2 regions of the Sphingopyxis sp. DBS4 genome follow, and region 1 is predicted to be linked to the other one. Evidence: riboswitches for the same ligand, from Rfam matches in the RefSeq annotation. Region 1 holds a riboswitch; the other holds the start of a gene.
The links. Region 1 has a riboswitch for glycine ahead of gcvT (glycine cleavage system aminomethyltransferase GcvT). Riboswitches for the same ligand answer to the same signal wherever they lie in the genome.
Positions count from the first base shown of each region.

Region 1 (7,802 bases):
CCGGCCGCGTCGTGCGCGGCCCGCGCGACGCCTTTCAGCGCGACCGCGACCGCATCATCCACTCGATCGCCTTTCGCCGCCTGCGCCACAAGACGCAGGTCTTCGTCGCGCCCGACGGCGACCATTACCGCGTCCGCCTGACTCACAGCATCGAGGTCGCGCAGATCGGTCGCGGCATTGCCCGCGCGCTCGGCCTCAACGAGGATCTGACCGAGGCACTGTGCCTCGCGCATGACATCGGCCACCCACCTTTCGGCCATGCCGGCGAGGACGCGCTGAAGGCCGCGATGTTTGATCACGGCGGCTTCGATCATAACGGCCATACGCTGCGGACATTGGCGCGGCTCGAATGTCCCTATCCGCGCTTCGACGGGCTGAACCTCAGCTGGGAGACGCTGGAGGGGCTCGCCAAGCACAACGGCCCGGTGCGCCGCCCCGGCTGGGCGCTGGCCGAGATCGACGGCGAATTTCCGCTCGACCTTGTGAGCCACGCCAGCCTTGAGGCGCAGATCGCGGCGGTCGCCGACGACATCGCCTATGACAATCACGACATCGACGATGGGCTGCGCGCGGGATTGCTGACGCTCGACCAGTTGATGGGCCAGCCGTTCGTCGCCGCCAATTACCGCGCGGTCGAGGGCCGCTTTCCCGGCGCGCCGCGCGACCGCTTGCTGCGCGAACTGGTGCGCGACCAGATCGGCGTCATGGTCAACGACGTGATCGCCGCGACCGAAGCGAACGTCGCCGCCGCCGGTGTCGCGAGCGTCGGCGAAGTTCGCGCGGCGGGCGGCACGCTCGGCGATTTCTCGGACGAACTCGCGAGGGCGGAGCGCGACCTCAAGCGCTTCATGTATGCGAACCTCTACCACCATCCCTCGCAGATCGAGGCGGCGGCGGGGGCGAAGGAGGTCGTGTCGCGCCTGTTCGACGTCTACGCCGCCGACCCGCGCCTGATGGGCGAGGACTGGGCCTCGCGCCTTCCCGCAGGGGAGGGCGCGACGGTACGCCATATCGGTGATTATATCGCCGGCATGACCGACCGCTTCGCGATCGATCGCTTCGCGGAGATATTTGGGCGCGGGGCGGTGCCGGAGGCGTTGGCGCACGCTTGATCGACGGTGCGAAAATAACCACAGGCCCACGTTGCCAACCCGACCCGGCGCAGCTTAGGATCGCCCCATGGCGTCACCCGACATCTTGCTGCTTGGCGCAACCGGCCTCGTCGGCGGCATCGTGGCGCGGTCGGTCGCGGCGACGATCCTCGTCCGCCGCGCGCCCGATTATCAATATTCGCAGCCGGAGATGGACGTTGCGCCCAGCGAGCAATGGCCCGCGATCATCGCCGGCCGGCGACCTGCGACCCTCATCTCCTGTCTCGGCACCACGATCCGGCAGGCGGGGTCGCAGGCAGCCTTTCGGGCGGTCGATCATGATCTGGCCCTCGCTTGCGCGCGAGCCGCGAAGGAGGCGGGCGCGCGGCATATGATCGCGGTCAGCAGCGTCGGGGCGTCGTCGCAAGCCTCCAATTTCTATCTGCGGACCAAGGGCGAGGTCGAGGATGATCTTCGCGCGCTGGCGTTCGACCGGCTCGATTTGCTTCGCCCCGGCCTGCTGACCGGCGAGCGTCAGGGGCCGCCGCGGCTGGGCGAGGGGATTGCGATGGTCGCGGCGCCGCTGACCGATGCGCTGCTCCATGGATCGCTGCGTCGCTATCGCTCGATTCCGGCAGAAAGGGTCGCACAGGCGATCGTCACCCTGACCGGCGAGCGGGCGTCCGGCGTCTATATCCACGAAAACGACGCGATCCGCGCGCTCGCCGATTGACTCCGCAAAAAGGCGACGCCAAGGCTCGGGCGTCTGTCGGGTCTCCTTGCGGAGATTCGGCCGGCCGCGCGGGAGAGCGCGGGGCAGGGCGACCTGCACCGCCACCGAAGGAGCAACCGCCCCGGAAACTCTCAGGTCAACGGACCGCGCAGGCTGGAACGGACACTCTGGAAAGCGTTCCGGCGAAGGTCGTCGGGACCACCGAAGGGGTAACCCTGCGTTCTCGCAGGGGAAAACTCTCAGGTTCCCGTGACAGAGGGGGCATGGCGACAGGACGGCATCGGGCCGCGCCTCGCCATGTCAACCGCGGGAGACTGACATGACCGAAACGGACTTTACGGGCGAGGAAGCGGTTCCCACCGCAACGCTGCCGCTCGACGCCTGGCACCGCGCGAAGGGCGGCCGGATGGTCGAATTCGCCGGCTATTGGATGCCGATCCAATATGAAGGCATCATGGCCGAACATCAGTGGACGCGCGAGAATGCGGGTCTGTTCGACGTCAGCCATATGGGGCAGCTCAGTCTTGAAGGCGAAGGCGCCGTGGAAGCGCTTGAAGCGCTCGTCCCCGGCGACATCGCGGCGCTCAAGCCCGGTCGGATGCGCTATTCGCTGCTGCTCGGCGAAGATGGCGGCATACTCGACGACCTGATGATCACCAACGAAGGCGACCAGCTCGGCATCGTCGTCAATGGCGCGGTCAAATGGGACGACATTGCGCATCTTCGCGAGCATCTTCCCGATGATGTTACGCTCAACCACAACGAGGATTACGGTCTGCTCGCGCTGCAGGGGCCGAAGGCGGCCGAAGCGCTCGCGCGTCTCGTTCCCGAAAGCGCCGGCCTTGTCTTCATGCAGGCTGCGCAGGCGACCTGGAACGGCCATGCGATCGCGCTCAGCCGCTCGGGCTATACCGGCGAGGACGGTTTCGAAATCTCGCTTCCGAACGAAGCGCTCGCGGCTTTTGCCGACGCGCTGTGCGCGATGGATGAGGTGAAACCGATCGGGCTCGGTGCGCGCGATAGCTTGCGGCTCGAAGCGGGACTTCCCCTCTACGGCCACGATCTCAGCGAAGACACCGATCCGATCGAGGGCGACCTTGGTTTTGCGATCGGCAAGCGCCGCCGCGAGGAAGCGAATTTCCCCGGCGCCGCGCGCATTCTCGGCCATCTTGCCGACGGTCCGCCGCGCAAGCGCGTGGGCCTGCTCGTCGATGGCAAGCTGCCGGTGCGTGAAGGCGCGAAGCTGTTCGACGGCAACACAGAGATCGGCGTCGTGACTTCGGGCGGCTTTGCCCCCAGCGTCGGCGCGCCGATCGCCATGGGTTATGTGCCGCGCGATCACGCGGTGCCCGGCACCGCCATCGCCGCCGAAGTTCGCGGCAAGCGCGTGCCTTGCACCGTCGCCGCCATGCCCTTCGTTCCCCATAATTATGTCCGCAAACAGGGAGGCTGACCGATGCCGCGTTATTATACCGAAGAGCATGAATGGGTCGATGTCGACGGCGACATCGCGACGGTCGGCATCACCGACTTCGCGCAGAGCCAGCTCGGCGACATCGTGTTCGTCGAGGTTCCCGACACCGGCGCCGAACTGGCTGCGGGCGGTGACGCCGCGGTCGTCGAATCGGTCAAGGCCGCGAGCGACGTCTATGCGCCGGTCGACGGCGTGGTGACCGAAGGCAACGGCCAGCTCGAAGAGGATCCGGCGCTCGTCAACAGCGACCCGGAGGGCGAAGGCTGGTTCTTCCGCATGACGCTGACCGACAAGAGCCAGCTCGACGGTCTGATGAACGCCGAAGCCTACAAGGCCTTCATCGCCGATCTTTGACTTGTCCTCCCCTCCCGCAGGCGGGAGGGGTCGGGGGTGGGCTTTGGGCAAGCCTGCTCTCGCCGCCATGCCCACCCCCGGCCCCTCCCGCCTGCGGGAGGGGGGAGATGATGTGAGCGCATCCGCCGCCCTCGCCGATTGCCGCCTGATGGTGGCGACGCCCATCTATGACGGGGCGCAGGGTAGCTATGTCCGCGCGGCGCTCGACCTCGCGTTGAAGGCGCAGGCGGCGGGCGTCGCGGTGCGCTTCGAGTTCATTCTTTACCAGCCGTCGATCACGCGCGCGCGCGATCTGCTGGCGGCGATCTTCCGCGCCAGCGATTCCACCCATCTACTGTTCGTCGACGCCGATATCGATTTCGCGGCTGACGACGTCTTTTCGATGCTGGCCGCGATGCGCGAGCGGGACGATTGCGCGATCCTTGCCGCCGCTTGCCCGCGACGGATGGTCAACTGGTCCAACGTCGCACGCGCGGTCGAGCGTGGGATGGCGAAGGACGATCCGGGCGACCTCGCGCGCTTCGGCGGCGAGTTCGCGCTGCATTTCCTGCATCGGGACCAGCGGTTCGCGCTGACCGACCTCGTCGAGTTGACGCGAGCCGGGACGGGGATGATGCTGATCCGCCGCGACGTGCTCGATGGACTCGCCGCGCGGCACCCTGAGCTTGGCTTTCGCACCGACCCCGGCGAGCGCGCCGCGCACGGCGTCGCGGACAGCGAGCAGAGCTTCTTCCTGCCGATGATCGACCCGGACAGCCGCGAATTGCTGTCCGACGATTATGCCTTTTGCCGCCGCGCGCGCGATGCGGGTTTCCGCATCTGGCTCGCGCCATGGGTCCGCACGACGCACAGCGGCCCCGCGATCTTTCAGGGATCGCTTCCCGACCTCGCCCAGCTTTTTGCCGTCCATTCCGCTTCTTCCACGGAGTAGTTCATGCGTTATCTTCCCCTTACCAGCGACGACCGCGCGGCGATGCTCGCCGCCGTCGGCGCCGCGTCGATCGACGATCTGTTCGTCGACGTGCCTGCCGAAGCGCGGCTCGACGGTACGATCGCCGGGCTTCCCGACCATGCCAGCGAGCTTGCGGTCGAGCGCCATATGGCGGCGCTCGCGCGGCGGAACATGGCGGCGGGCGACGGACCCTTCTTCCTCGGCGCGGGCGCCTATCGCCACCATGTCCCGGCGAGCGTCGACCATCTGATCCAGCGCGGCGAGTTCCTGACCGCCTACACCCCCTATCAGCCCGAAATCGCGCAGGGCACGCTGCAGATGCTGTTCGAGTTCCAGAGCCAGGTCGCGCGCCTGCTCGGCACCGACGTCGCCAATGCCTCGATGTACGACGGCTCGACCGCCTGCTGGGAAGCGATTGTCATGGCGCGGCGCGTCACGCGGCGCAGCAAGGCTTTGCTCTCGACCGGGCTTCATCCGCATTATCGCAGCGTCGCGCGGACGATGGCGAACTATACCGGCGACGTGCTCGTAGACGGCGATCCGGCGCTCGAGGCCGGCACCGACTGGGCCGCGCTCGCGGCGGCGGTCGACAAGGAGGTGAGTTGCGTTGTCGTCCAATATCCCGACATCCTCGGCCGCATCGACGACATGACCGCGCTGGCGGGCGCCTGCCAGGCTGCGGGCGCGCTGCTGATCGCGGTGGTGACCGAGCCCGTCGCGCTCGGCCTCATCAAGGCGCCGGGTGAGATGGGTGCCGACATCGTCGTCGGCGAGGGGCAATCGATCGGCGTCGGGCTGCAGTTCGGCGGCCCCTATCTGGGCCTGTTCGGCTGCAAGGCCAAATATGTCCGCCAGATGCCGGGCCGCCTTTGCGGCGAGACCGCCGACGCCAACGGCAAGCGCGGCTTCGTGCTGACGCTCTCGACCCGCGAGCAGCATATCCGGCGCGAGAAGGCGACGAGCAATATCTGCACCAATTCGGGGCTTTGCGCGCTGGCGTTCAGCATCCACATGACTCTGCTTGGCGAGGCGGGCCTCCGCCAATTGGCGGGGATCAATCACGGCCGCGCCAAGGTCGCCGCCGCCGAGTTTGCGAAGGTGCCGGGCGTGTCGCTTCTGAACGGCGGTTTCTTCAACGAATTTACATTGGTCCTGCCGAAGGCGGCGCGGCCCGTCATCCACGAACTGGCGGAGAAGGGCATTCTCGGCGGCGTCTCGCTTGGCCGCCTCTACCCCGACAATGACGCGCTCGCGAACGGGCTTGTCGTTGCGGTGACCGAGACGGTGACCGAACAGGATATCGCCGCCTTTGCCGCGGCGCTGAAGGAGGTGCTGGCATGACCGCGCTCAACCGCGCCGGGTGGCGCCCCGAAATGAACGCCGGCGGCGTCGACGATACGACGACCTTCACCGGCAACCGCGCACTGATGCTCGAGGAGCCGTTGATCTTCGAGATCGGCGGCAGCGAGACGACCGGCGTCGATTTTGACGAGGCCGCGCCCGCCGCCGACCTCGGCGCGCTCGCGCGCTCGGCGCCGATCGGCCTGCCGGGGCTCAGCGAGTCCGAAACGGTGCGCCACTATACGCGGCTGTCGCGGCAGAATTATGCGATCGACCTCGGCCTCTTCCCGCTCGGAAGCTGCACGATGAAGCACAACCCGCGCCTCAACGAAAAGGTCGCGCGGATGCCGGGCTTCGCCGACGTTCACCCGCTCCAGCCGCAGGAAACGGTGCAGGGCGCCTATGCAGTGATCCACGAGCTCGCCGAATGGCTGATCACGCTCACCGGGATGCACAGCGTTGCCATGTCGCCCAAGGCGGGCGCGCATGGCGAGCTTTGCGGCGTCCTTTGCATCAAGGCGGCGCTCGAAGCGCGCGGCGAGGACCGCCGCGTGATTCTCGTCCCCGAAAGCGCGCACGGCACCAACCCCGCCACCGCGGCCTTCGCGGGCTTCACCGTCGAGGATATTCCGGCGACCGGCGAAGGCCGCGTCGACCTCGCGGCGCTCAAGGCGCGGCTCGGCCCCGATGTCGCGGGGGTGATGATCACCAACCCCAACACCTGCGGCCTGTTCGAGCGCGAGATGAAGGCGATTTCGGACGCGGTTCATGCGGCGGGCGGCTATGTCTATTGCGACGGCGCCAATTTCAACGCGATCGTCGGGCGCGTCCGTCCCGGCGACCTCGGCGTCGATGCGATGCACATCAACCTGCACAAGACCTTTTCGACCCCGCACGGCGGCGGCGGTCCGGGCTCGGGTCCGGTCGTGCTGTCCGAAGCGCTCGCGCCCTTCGCGCCGCTGCCTTTCGTGACTAGGGAGGGCGACCGCTTCCGCCTGATCGAGGAGGAAAATGCGGGCGAGGATCATCCGCAGACCTTTGGCCGGATGACCGCCTTTCACGGCCAGATGGGCATGTTCACCCGCGCGCTCGCCTATATCCTCAGCCACGGCGCCGACGGGCTCAAGCAGGTCGCCGAGGATGCCGTGCTCAATGCGAACTATGTGCTACGCAGCCTCGAGGATGTGCTCGACGCGCCGTTCGCGGCTTCGGGTCCGTGCATGCACGAGGCGCTGTTCAGCGATCGCGGGCTGGCCGAAGGCTTCTCGACGCTCGACGTCGCCAAGGGGCTGATCGATGAGGGCTATCATCCGATGACGGTCTTCTTCCCGCTCGTCGTCCACGGCGCGATGCTGATCGAGCCGACCGAGACCGAGAGCAAGGCGGTGCTCGACCAGTTCATCGGCGCGCTGCGCAGCATCGCGTTGCGCGCGAAGAACGGCGATCCGGCGCTCAAGTCGGCGCCGCATTTCGCCCCACGCGCCCGGCTCGACGAAACGCTCGCGGCGCGAAAGCCCGTGCTCGCGTGGAGCGAGGCCGAGGTCGGCGGCAGTTGAAAGGTGTCGACGACCGCGCGGCGAAGCGCCCCGGTGCCGGCTGCCTCGCCGGCGGGGCGCTGTTCGCGGTCGTTTTCGTCGCGATCTGGCTCGCCGCGATCACCTTCTATGGGCTGATCGTCGAGCAATGGGAACTGGTCCGCGTCCGGCGCGAGTTCAGCTATGACTGGGCCTTTCTCTATGCGCCGCTGATCGCGCTGGGGGTCGGGCTGGCGGCGGCCTTTTTCGCGACGCGGCGATTGCCTGCGGCGCGGATGACGCTGCTGATCCTGACCGTCGGCCTGATCGCGTTGTTCGGCGG
Region 1 is NZ_CP102384.1:2,760,349-2,768,150, reverse strand. It holds gene NP825_RS13145 (deoxyguanosinetriphosphate triphosphohydrolase) at 1-1,112, shown strand, start outside; gene NP825_RS13140 (NAD(P)H-binding protein) at 1,180-1,824, shown strand; glycine riboswitch at 1,884-1,981, shown strand; glycine riboswitch at 1,982-2,090, shown strand; gene gcvT (glycine cleavage system aminomethyltransferase GcvT) at 2,144-3,277, shown strand; gene gcvH (glycine cleavage system protein GcvH) at 3,281-3,652, shown strand; gene NP825_RS13125 (glycosyltransferase) at 3,765-4,583, shown strand; gene gcvPA (aminomethyl-transferring glycine dehydrogenase subunit GcvPA) at 4,587-5,945, shown strand; gene gcvPB (aminomethyl-transferring glycine dehydrogenase subunit GcvPB) at 5,978-7,501, shown strand; gene NP825_RS13110 (hypothetical protein) at 7,498-7,802, shown strand, end outside.

Region 2 (7,802 bases), 1.9 Mb from region 1:
CTTGCGATAGCCGACATCGTCCTCGCCAACGAGGAGGCGTGGCGCGCGCCGGTCGAGACGATTGCCTTCATCGATGCTGTGCGCGACGCCATGTTCGCCTGCATCGAGCGCGGGTGCCGCGGCGAGGGCGTATTGCCCGGCGGCCTCAACGTTCCGCGCCGCGCGCGGTCGCTGCACCATGCGCTGCTGGCCAAGGCCCCCTCGAACGACCCCACCAAGATCTTCGAATGGGTCAGTCTGTTCGCACTGAGCGTGAACGAGGAAAATGCCGCGGGCGGCCGCGTGGTAACTGCCCCGACCAATGGCGCGGCGGGCGTGCTGCCGGCGGTCCTCAAATATTATGAATCCTTCACCCCGGGCGCTTCGCGCGAGGGAAGCCGCATCCTGCTCGCGACCGCCGCCGCCATCGGATTCCTCTACAAGATGCGCGCGTCGATCTCGGCTGCGGAAATGGGCTGTCAGGGCGAAGTGGGCGTCGCGTGCTCGATGGCGGCCGCAGGCCTCGTCGCCGCGCTCGGCGGCACCAATGAGCAGATTGAAAATGCCGCCGAAATCGGGATGGAGCATAATCTCGGACTGACCTGCGACCCGATCGGCGGGCTCGTTCAGATTCCCTGTATCGAACGCAACACAATGGGGGCGGTCAAGGCGATAAATGCCGCGTGCCTCGCGCTTCAGGGCGACGGCCGGCACGTCGTCCCGCTCGATGCAGTCATCGAGACGATGCGCCAGACCGGCGAGGATATGCGCTCGAAATATAAGGAAACGAGTCTTGGCGGTCTGGCCGTCAACGTCGTCGAATGCTGACGGGCTGGTAACATTCCCCGCCGGGTGCGGGCGCTGAGCGCCAAATGCGTGGCGAGGTGAAGAATATCATCGAAGCTTCAGCGTGTCAGGGCAATTCGACGGACAGGCCACCACCGGGGCCGCACGATCAAGGCCGCCAATTCTTGGCAGCCGCTCCGAATCCATCGACGCGAACAATGGTCTGCGTCGATGGAAGGAGGGCCGGACCTCAGAATGACTGGTTGAGACGCATGAAGAAGGTGCGCCCGGTCAGATTATACTGATTCCCGGCGACCGATCCGATCCGATAGGTATAGGCATCGGGGCCGATCACCGGCGGCTTCCGGTCGAAGATGTTGCTGACCCCGGCGAGCAATGTCGTCTTGTCGAGAATCTGCCAGCGAACCGAGGTGTAGGCCGTCACATAGGCGGCGACCGACAGCTTTTCGCGAACCTCGGCGAAATCGTTCGAATTGCCGTAGACATTCCGGCCGGCATAGGCGCCATAGAAGCGGAAATGATCCGTGCCGGGAATGAAGGCGCCCTGTTCCTCCCAATAGCGGGTGTCGTCGACGCGGCCGACATAATTGGCGCCGACGAACCAGGTCAGCTTTTTGTAGTCGAGATGCGCTTCGGCATAGCCGGTGAGCTTGGGAAAGCCCGACAGCCCGTTGCGGTCGAGCTCGGGGCTGAGCGCGTCGCGCGTGATCGAATTTTCGAGGGCGCGCGTACCCCGGATCTCGAACCCGAGATTGGCGTCCGTCCCAAGTGGGAAGCCGAACTGGAGCGCGAAATCGATGCCCCGGGCGCGCTGCTGCGACAGGTTGATGTAGCGATCGTCGACTTGAGAGATGGCTCGCGTCACGGGATCGCGGGTGATCAGGCTGCAGAAGCTGTCACGCTGCGCGCCGGTCAGATTATAGCAGCTGTTGACGATATTGCTGACGCCGAAGGTGTCGACTTCGTTCTTCACCTTGATGTCGTAATAATCGACCGCGAGCTGGAGGTTCGCGAAGCCCGGACGAATGACCACGCCGGCGTTGAAGTTGGTCGAGGTTTCCGCCTTCAGCCGGCCCTTGCCGCCGCCGCTGACCCCGAGGATGCCGTCGTTGATCGGCGAGAAATCGGGCGCGAAGCCCTCTGCCTGGCAATTCTGGACGACGGCGTCGCTCGCGCCGTCGCCGTAGCGCTGGCAGGGGTCGAAATAGCCGAAGAAGGAGGTCTGGTCGGCCAGGTTGAGCTCATAGATCGTCGGGGCGCGGAACGAGGTGCCGTAGGAGGCCCGCAACGCGATGGCGGGCGAGATTTCCCAGGCGCCGGCGATGCGGTAGGTCGCGTTCGATCCATAGGATTTGTAGTCGGTGTAGCGCCCCGACGCGGTCAGCCGCAGGCTGTGGAAGAAGGGTTTGTCGGCGACGATCGGAACGCCGATTTCGCCATAGACCTCGCGCACCGTGTCCGAACCCGCGGTGCGCCCCGCGGTCGAGAAGGCGAAATAATTGTGGTTGCGGGCGTTGTAGCCCGGCGTGTCGTCGAGGTCGTCGGTGCGGATGGCGAAGCCGAACACGCCCGCGACCTCGCCGGCCGGAAGCGTGAACAGCGGCCCTGACAGGCTGCCCTCGATGGCGAACTGGTCGTATTTGGTATGGCCTTCCTCATAGCCTTCGAGGAAATTGCGTTCGGTGTCGGTCCAGTCCTGGTCGACGAGGAAGCGTTTGGTCAGCCAGGGGATCGAGACGCATTCGGTCGGACCCGAAATGGTGATCAGGCTGGGGTCGCAAGCGATGCCGGGCGCCGTCGCGGCGTTGAGCCGGTCCTGATAATAGAAGGTCTGGCCATAGGTGCCGCGCGACAGGCCGAAGCGGGCGCTGATGTCGTAATTCCAGTTGCGCAGCACTCCCCCGCCGAACTTGCCGCGCAGCCCGACGGTCGACTGGAAGAAATCGACCTTCTGCTCGGCGCGGAACGGCCGGACGATCTGCGGGCCGACGTCGCCCGACGAATTGCCGCCGCTCGCGATGATCAGCGCCTCCCCGACCGTGTTGTTCGGGTTGGTCGCCGACAGGAAGGGGTAGAGGAAATACCAGCCGTTCGATTGCGAATGGCGGTTCGAATAGAGCGCGCTGAAATAGAGCTCCGAATTGTCGCCGACGTTCACGCCCGCCGAAACATAGGCGTTGATGCGGCGATAGGGCGAGATGGAGTCGGCCTCGTCATAGGCGCGGCTGGTGTTGGGCGAATAGGGATAGGTGTCGGGAAAGCCGCCGCGGTTGGCGCGGACCCAGTCGAGCAGCGGCGCAAGGGCCGGATTGGTGGGATCCTGCAGCCCGAGCGCGGCGGGGGGATAGGGGCCGTTCGCCTGCGTCGGATCATAGACGAAGGCGCCGCCGTACCAATATTGATCGAAGAAGATGCCGTTCGGATTGTGGTTGATGCAGCGGAAGTTGCCCGAAGTGTCGCGGGCGTCGACGCGCTCGCCGCTCGTCGGATCGTAGACGAAATCCTGCCGGCACGCGGTCTGGGGCCGATCCTTGAGATCGAGCTCGAACTGCTGATCATATTCGAGCGCCGCGGTCACGTAGAAATTGTCGTAATTGCGGCCCCAGAAGGCGTTCGCCTGGACATAGCGCCCGCCGTGCTTTTCGGGGAGGCGGGCGAAGCCGCCGAGTTCGAGCCCGTCGCCGCCCTTGCGAGTGATGACGTTGATCACCCCGGCGATCGCATCAGAGCCATAGACCGAGGAAGCGCCGGTGGTCAGAACCTCGATCCGGTCGAGCGCGACCGAGGGGATGACGTTGAAATCGACCGGCGCGACCTGGCTTCCGGTTCCCGACGGGGCGATCCGCTGGCCGTTGAGCAGGGTCAGCGTCCGCGTCGCGCTCATGTTGCGCAGGCTGATCGTATTGACGTTGGCGCCGCCCAGCACAACCGATCCGCCGGCTCCGGTCGCCGAAAGCTGGTTGTTGATCTGCTGCGTGCCTGCCGCGGCGGTGGCATGCGCGACGATCTCCGCCGCGGTCGCATTGCCGAGCACGGCGCCCCGGTCCGCCTTGAGCACCTGCACCGGCGCGGTGGTCGAGAATTCCGACGGCAGGCGCGAGCCGGTGACGACGATGTCGCTTTCCGCCTCCTTGCTACCGGTATCGGGCGCGCTGTCGGCCGACCGGACCTCTGCGGCGTCGCCGTCGCGGGTGTCCGCATCGGCGGTTTGAGCCTGCGCCGCGGCCGAATGGGCGAGCGCCGCGATCAAAACCGCCGACGACACGCCATGAAAATTGAATCGCATGTTGATCCCTCCTCCCTGATCGGACCTTGCAGATTGGCTTCCGTTTGCGGACTGGCCCCCTAATGTCCGGTTTATGCAATGAGCTTGCTGATTTTCCCCGATACCGACACCTAGCATTCATCGGCCTTGCCGATCCCACCAAATTTCGGTGCCAAATTGGCTTGTGGAATGAAATATCGTCGTGATACGATATTATTATGGAAAATATGGAAACACTTGAGCTTGATCGGTTAGATTATCGAATCATGCATATCCTGGCGTCGGACGCGCGGTCGAGCGATGTCGCGATCGGCGAGGCGGTGGGGCTTTCGAGCAACGCCGCGGCGCGGCGGCGCCGGCTGCTCGAAGGCCATGGCGTGATCGAGCGATATACGGCGCAGTTCGATCTCGACCGGCTGGGTTTCGGCATCCTCGTCCTGGTGCAGATGGAGCTGGTGTCGCAGTCCGACGACGCGCTCGATCGCTTCGAAGCGGCGATCCAGAAATGCAGCGCGGTGTCGAAATGCTGGTTCGTGTCGGGCGACGTGGATTTCCTCGCGCTCGTGCATGTCCCGTCGCTGCACGACTTCGACGAAACCTATCGGCAGGAGCTGTCGAGCCTGCCGAATGTCGCGCGGATCCGCAGTTCCTTCGTCCTGCGCAGCGTGATCGACCGGCCCACGGCGCTGCGGGTGCTGGAGAGCGCCGGAAGGCCTTGACAAGCGGACGGACGCCGCGTCATCCTGAGCGAGTCGGATGGGAGAGAGCCTGCCTCGCGCAGGCCGCCGAAGGAGCAACCGCCCCGGAAACTCTCAGGCACGAAGGACCATCCGGCGCATGGAATCTGGAGAGAGGCGCGCAGGCGTCCGCCGACGGGATAACGATCTCAGGCACACGGACAGATGGGGCCCTGATACCTGCTCGGGAGGGGCTTCGTTCGTGAACTTCTTTTCAAAAGATCGTGCGCGCCAGCGCTTCATCGTCGCCGCGCTCCTCAGCAGCGTCGCCACCGCGGCGTCCGCGCAGGCGCCCGACCCCGCCGATCCTTATCTCCGTTATCCCGATGTGTGCGGATCGCGGATTGTCTTCAGCTTTGCGGGCGATCTGTGGCTACAGGATGGAACGGCGGCGGAAGCGCGGCGGCTGACCAGCACCCCCGGCCCCGAATATTTCGCGAAATTCTCGCCCGATTGCAAAATGCTGGCGTTCACCGCGCGCATCGACGGCGACGACCAGGCCTATGTGATGCCCGCCGACGGGGGCGAGGCAAGGCGTCTGACCAGCGCGCCCTCGCGCAAGGGGCTGTCGACGCGCTGGGGCAGCGATAATCAGGTGGTCGGCTGGACGCCCGATGGGAGCGCCATCCTCATCCGGTCGATGCGCGACGCGGCGATGCTGTCGCAGAGCAACCTCTATACCGTCAGCCTGGCGACGCGCACGATCGAGCCCGCCGGCACCGCGCGCGCCGGCGCCGGGGTCTTCTCGCCCGATGGAACGCAGATCCTCTATTCGCCCTGGTCGCGCGATTTCCGAACCTGGAAACATTATCGCGGGGGCTGGGCGCAGGACCTGTGGATCTATGATCGGTCGAGCGGCGCGGCGCGGCAGCTCACCCGGACCGATGCGACCGAACGCGACCCGATGTGGACACGGCAGGGCCTCTTCTTTCTCTCCGACCGGAACGGGGCGATGAACCTGTTCCGCGCCGATCCGGCAACCGGCGAGGCCGAGCAGCTCACGCGGCACGAGAGCGACGCGAAATGGGCGTCGGCCGATCGCGCAGGAGCCATCGTTTATGAGGTCGACGGCCGCATCTGGCGCTTCGATCCGGCGACCGGTGCCTCAGAGCAGCAGGTGATCCGGGTCTCGTCGGATGCGTTGCAGGCGCGCCCGCGCTTCGCGCGCTATGGCGAGGCGATCGACAGCTTCGTCCCGACGCCCGATGGCGATCGCGCGCTCTTCGTGGCGCGGGGCGACATATTCGATCTGGCCGCGGGCGACGCACCGGTCCGTGCCGTAACCGCGAGTTCCGACGCCCAGGAGCGCGAGGCCGCCATGTCGAGCGACGGCAAATGGATCGCCTATGTCTCCGACCGGGGCGGCGAGGAGGAACTGTGGATCGCGTCTGCCGACGGCGGTGCCGCGCGGCAACTCACCTCGGGTCACCATGATCGCTTCTCGCGGCCGCAATGGGCGCCCGACGGCAAGCGCATCGCCCTGTCGGGGAAGGACGGGGCAATCTATCTGGTCGATGTCGCGAGCGGAGCGATGCGCGAGGCTGGGCGCAGCGGCAGCGTCTTCGTCAACGATTATGCCTGGTCGCCCAACAGCCGCTATCTCGCCTACACGCGCTTCGGCCCAGCCGATATGGGACAGGTGCAGATCCTCGACGTTGCGACCGGCAAGACCGTCGCGGCGAGCGATCCGCTCTATAACATGTCGCAGCCGGCCTTTTCGCCTGACGGCAATTATCTCTATGCGCTGACCGACCGCCAGTTCCGGGGCCGGTTCGAGGGGCGCGAGTGGAATTTCCAGGTGCCGCGCCAGCGCTCGATCGCCATCCTGCCGCTTCGCGCAGGGCTACCCGATCCCTTCCTGACCGCGAGCAAGGACGAAACCGTTCCGCCGCTCGCGACGATCGATTTCGACGGGCTGATCGACCGCCTCGCGCCGACGCCGATCGCGAGCGCGAACATCGACGCCTTCACCGTCGGCAAGGACGATATTGTCTATTCGGCGGCGATCGCGGACGACGATGCCTATCGGCTGAGCGCCTATTCGTTCGAGAAGAAGGAAACGCGCACCGTCGCGGATCGCGTCGATGCGGTGGCTTTCCTGCCCTGGAGCGCGTCTGCGGTGACGCGGCGCGAGAAGGATTATGCGCTGCTCGATACCGCCAGCGGCAAGGCGAGGAAGCTCGACATCGGCCGCCTCACCGGAACGATCGCGCCGCGCGAGGAATGGCGCGCGGTCTTCGACGAGGTCTGTCGACGCTACCGCGACTTCTTCTACGACGCGAAGATGCACGGCTTCGACTGGGCGGCGCTGTGCGCGCGCTATCGCGCCGATCTGCCGCGCATCGGCAGCCGGGGCGACCTGACCGAGGTCATCGGGCGCATGGTGTCGGAACTGAACGTCGGCCATGCCTATATCGATGGGCGCGACGAATGGCAGCCCGCGACGCCGGGGTCGGCGGCGCTCGGCGCGGTCTGGGTCTTCGACGCCGCGAAAGCGCGCTGGCGCATCAGCCATATCTATGCGGGCGACCCCGTCGATCCGCTCTATCGCTCGCCGCTCGGCGCGCTCGGCAAGGAAGTGCGGGTCGGCGACTGGCTGTTCGCGATCGACGGTCGCGCGCTCGATGCCCGCACCGACCCGTTCGAGGCGCTGATCGGCAAGGCGGACAAGGAGGTCGCGCTGACGATCGGCCGCGACGGCGTGAAAGGCGAGCGGACGCTGGTCGTCAAGCCGATCGCCAGCCAGGAGGGGCTGGCCTATCGTGAATGGAGCGAAAACAACCGGCATCTCGTCGATCGGGTGTCGGGTGGACGGATCGGCTATGTCCATATCCCCGCCATGTCGCCGCAGGGGCTGGCGGAGTTCGCGCGCGGTTATTTCGGACAAATCCGCAAGGATGGGTTGATCGTCGATATTCGCGGCAATCTGGGCGGCAGCGGATCGCCGCTCGTCATCGACCGGCTGCTGCGCCCCTTCCTGACGACCGGGCATGTCAAGGGAATGGACTATCCGA
Region 2 is NZ_CP102384.1:870,336-878,137, forward strand. It holds gene NP825_RS03985 (L-serine ammonia-lyase) at 1-807, shown strand, start outside; gene NP825_RS03990 (TonB-dependent siderophore receptor) at 1,016-4,072, opposite strand; gene NP825_RS03995 (Lrp/AsnC family transcriptional regulator) at 4,279-4,770, shown strand; glycine riboswitch at 4,799-4,890, shown strand; gene NP825_RS04000 (S41 family peptidase) at 4,991-7,802, shown strand, end outside.
Region 2: another riboswitch for glycine. It lies ahead of NP825_RS04000 (S41 family peptidase); the one in region 1 lies ahead of gcvT (glycine cleavage system aminomethyltransferase GcvT).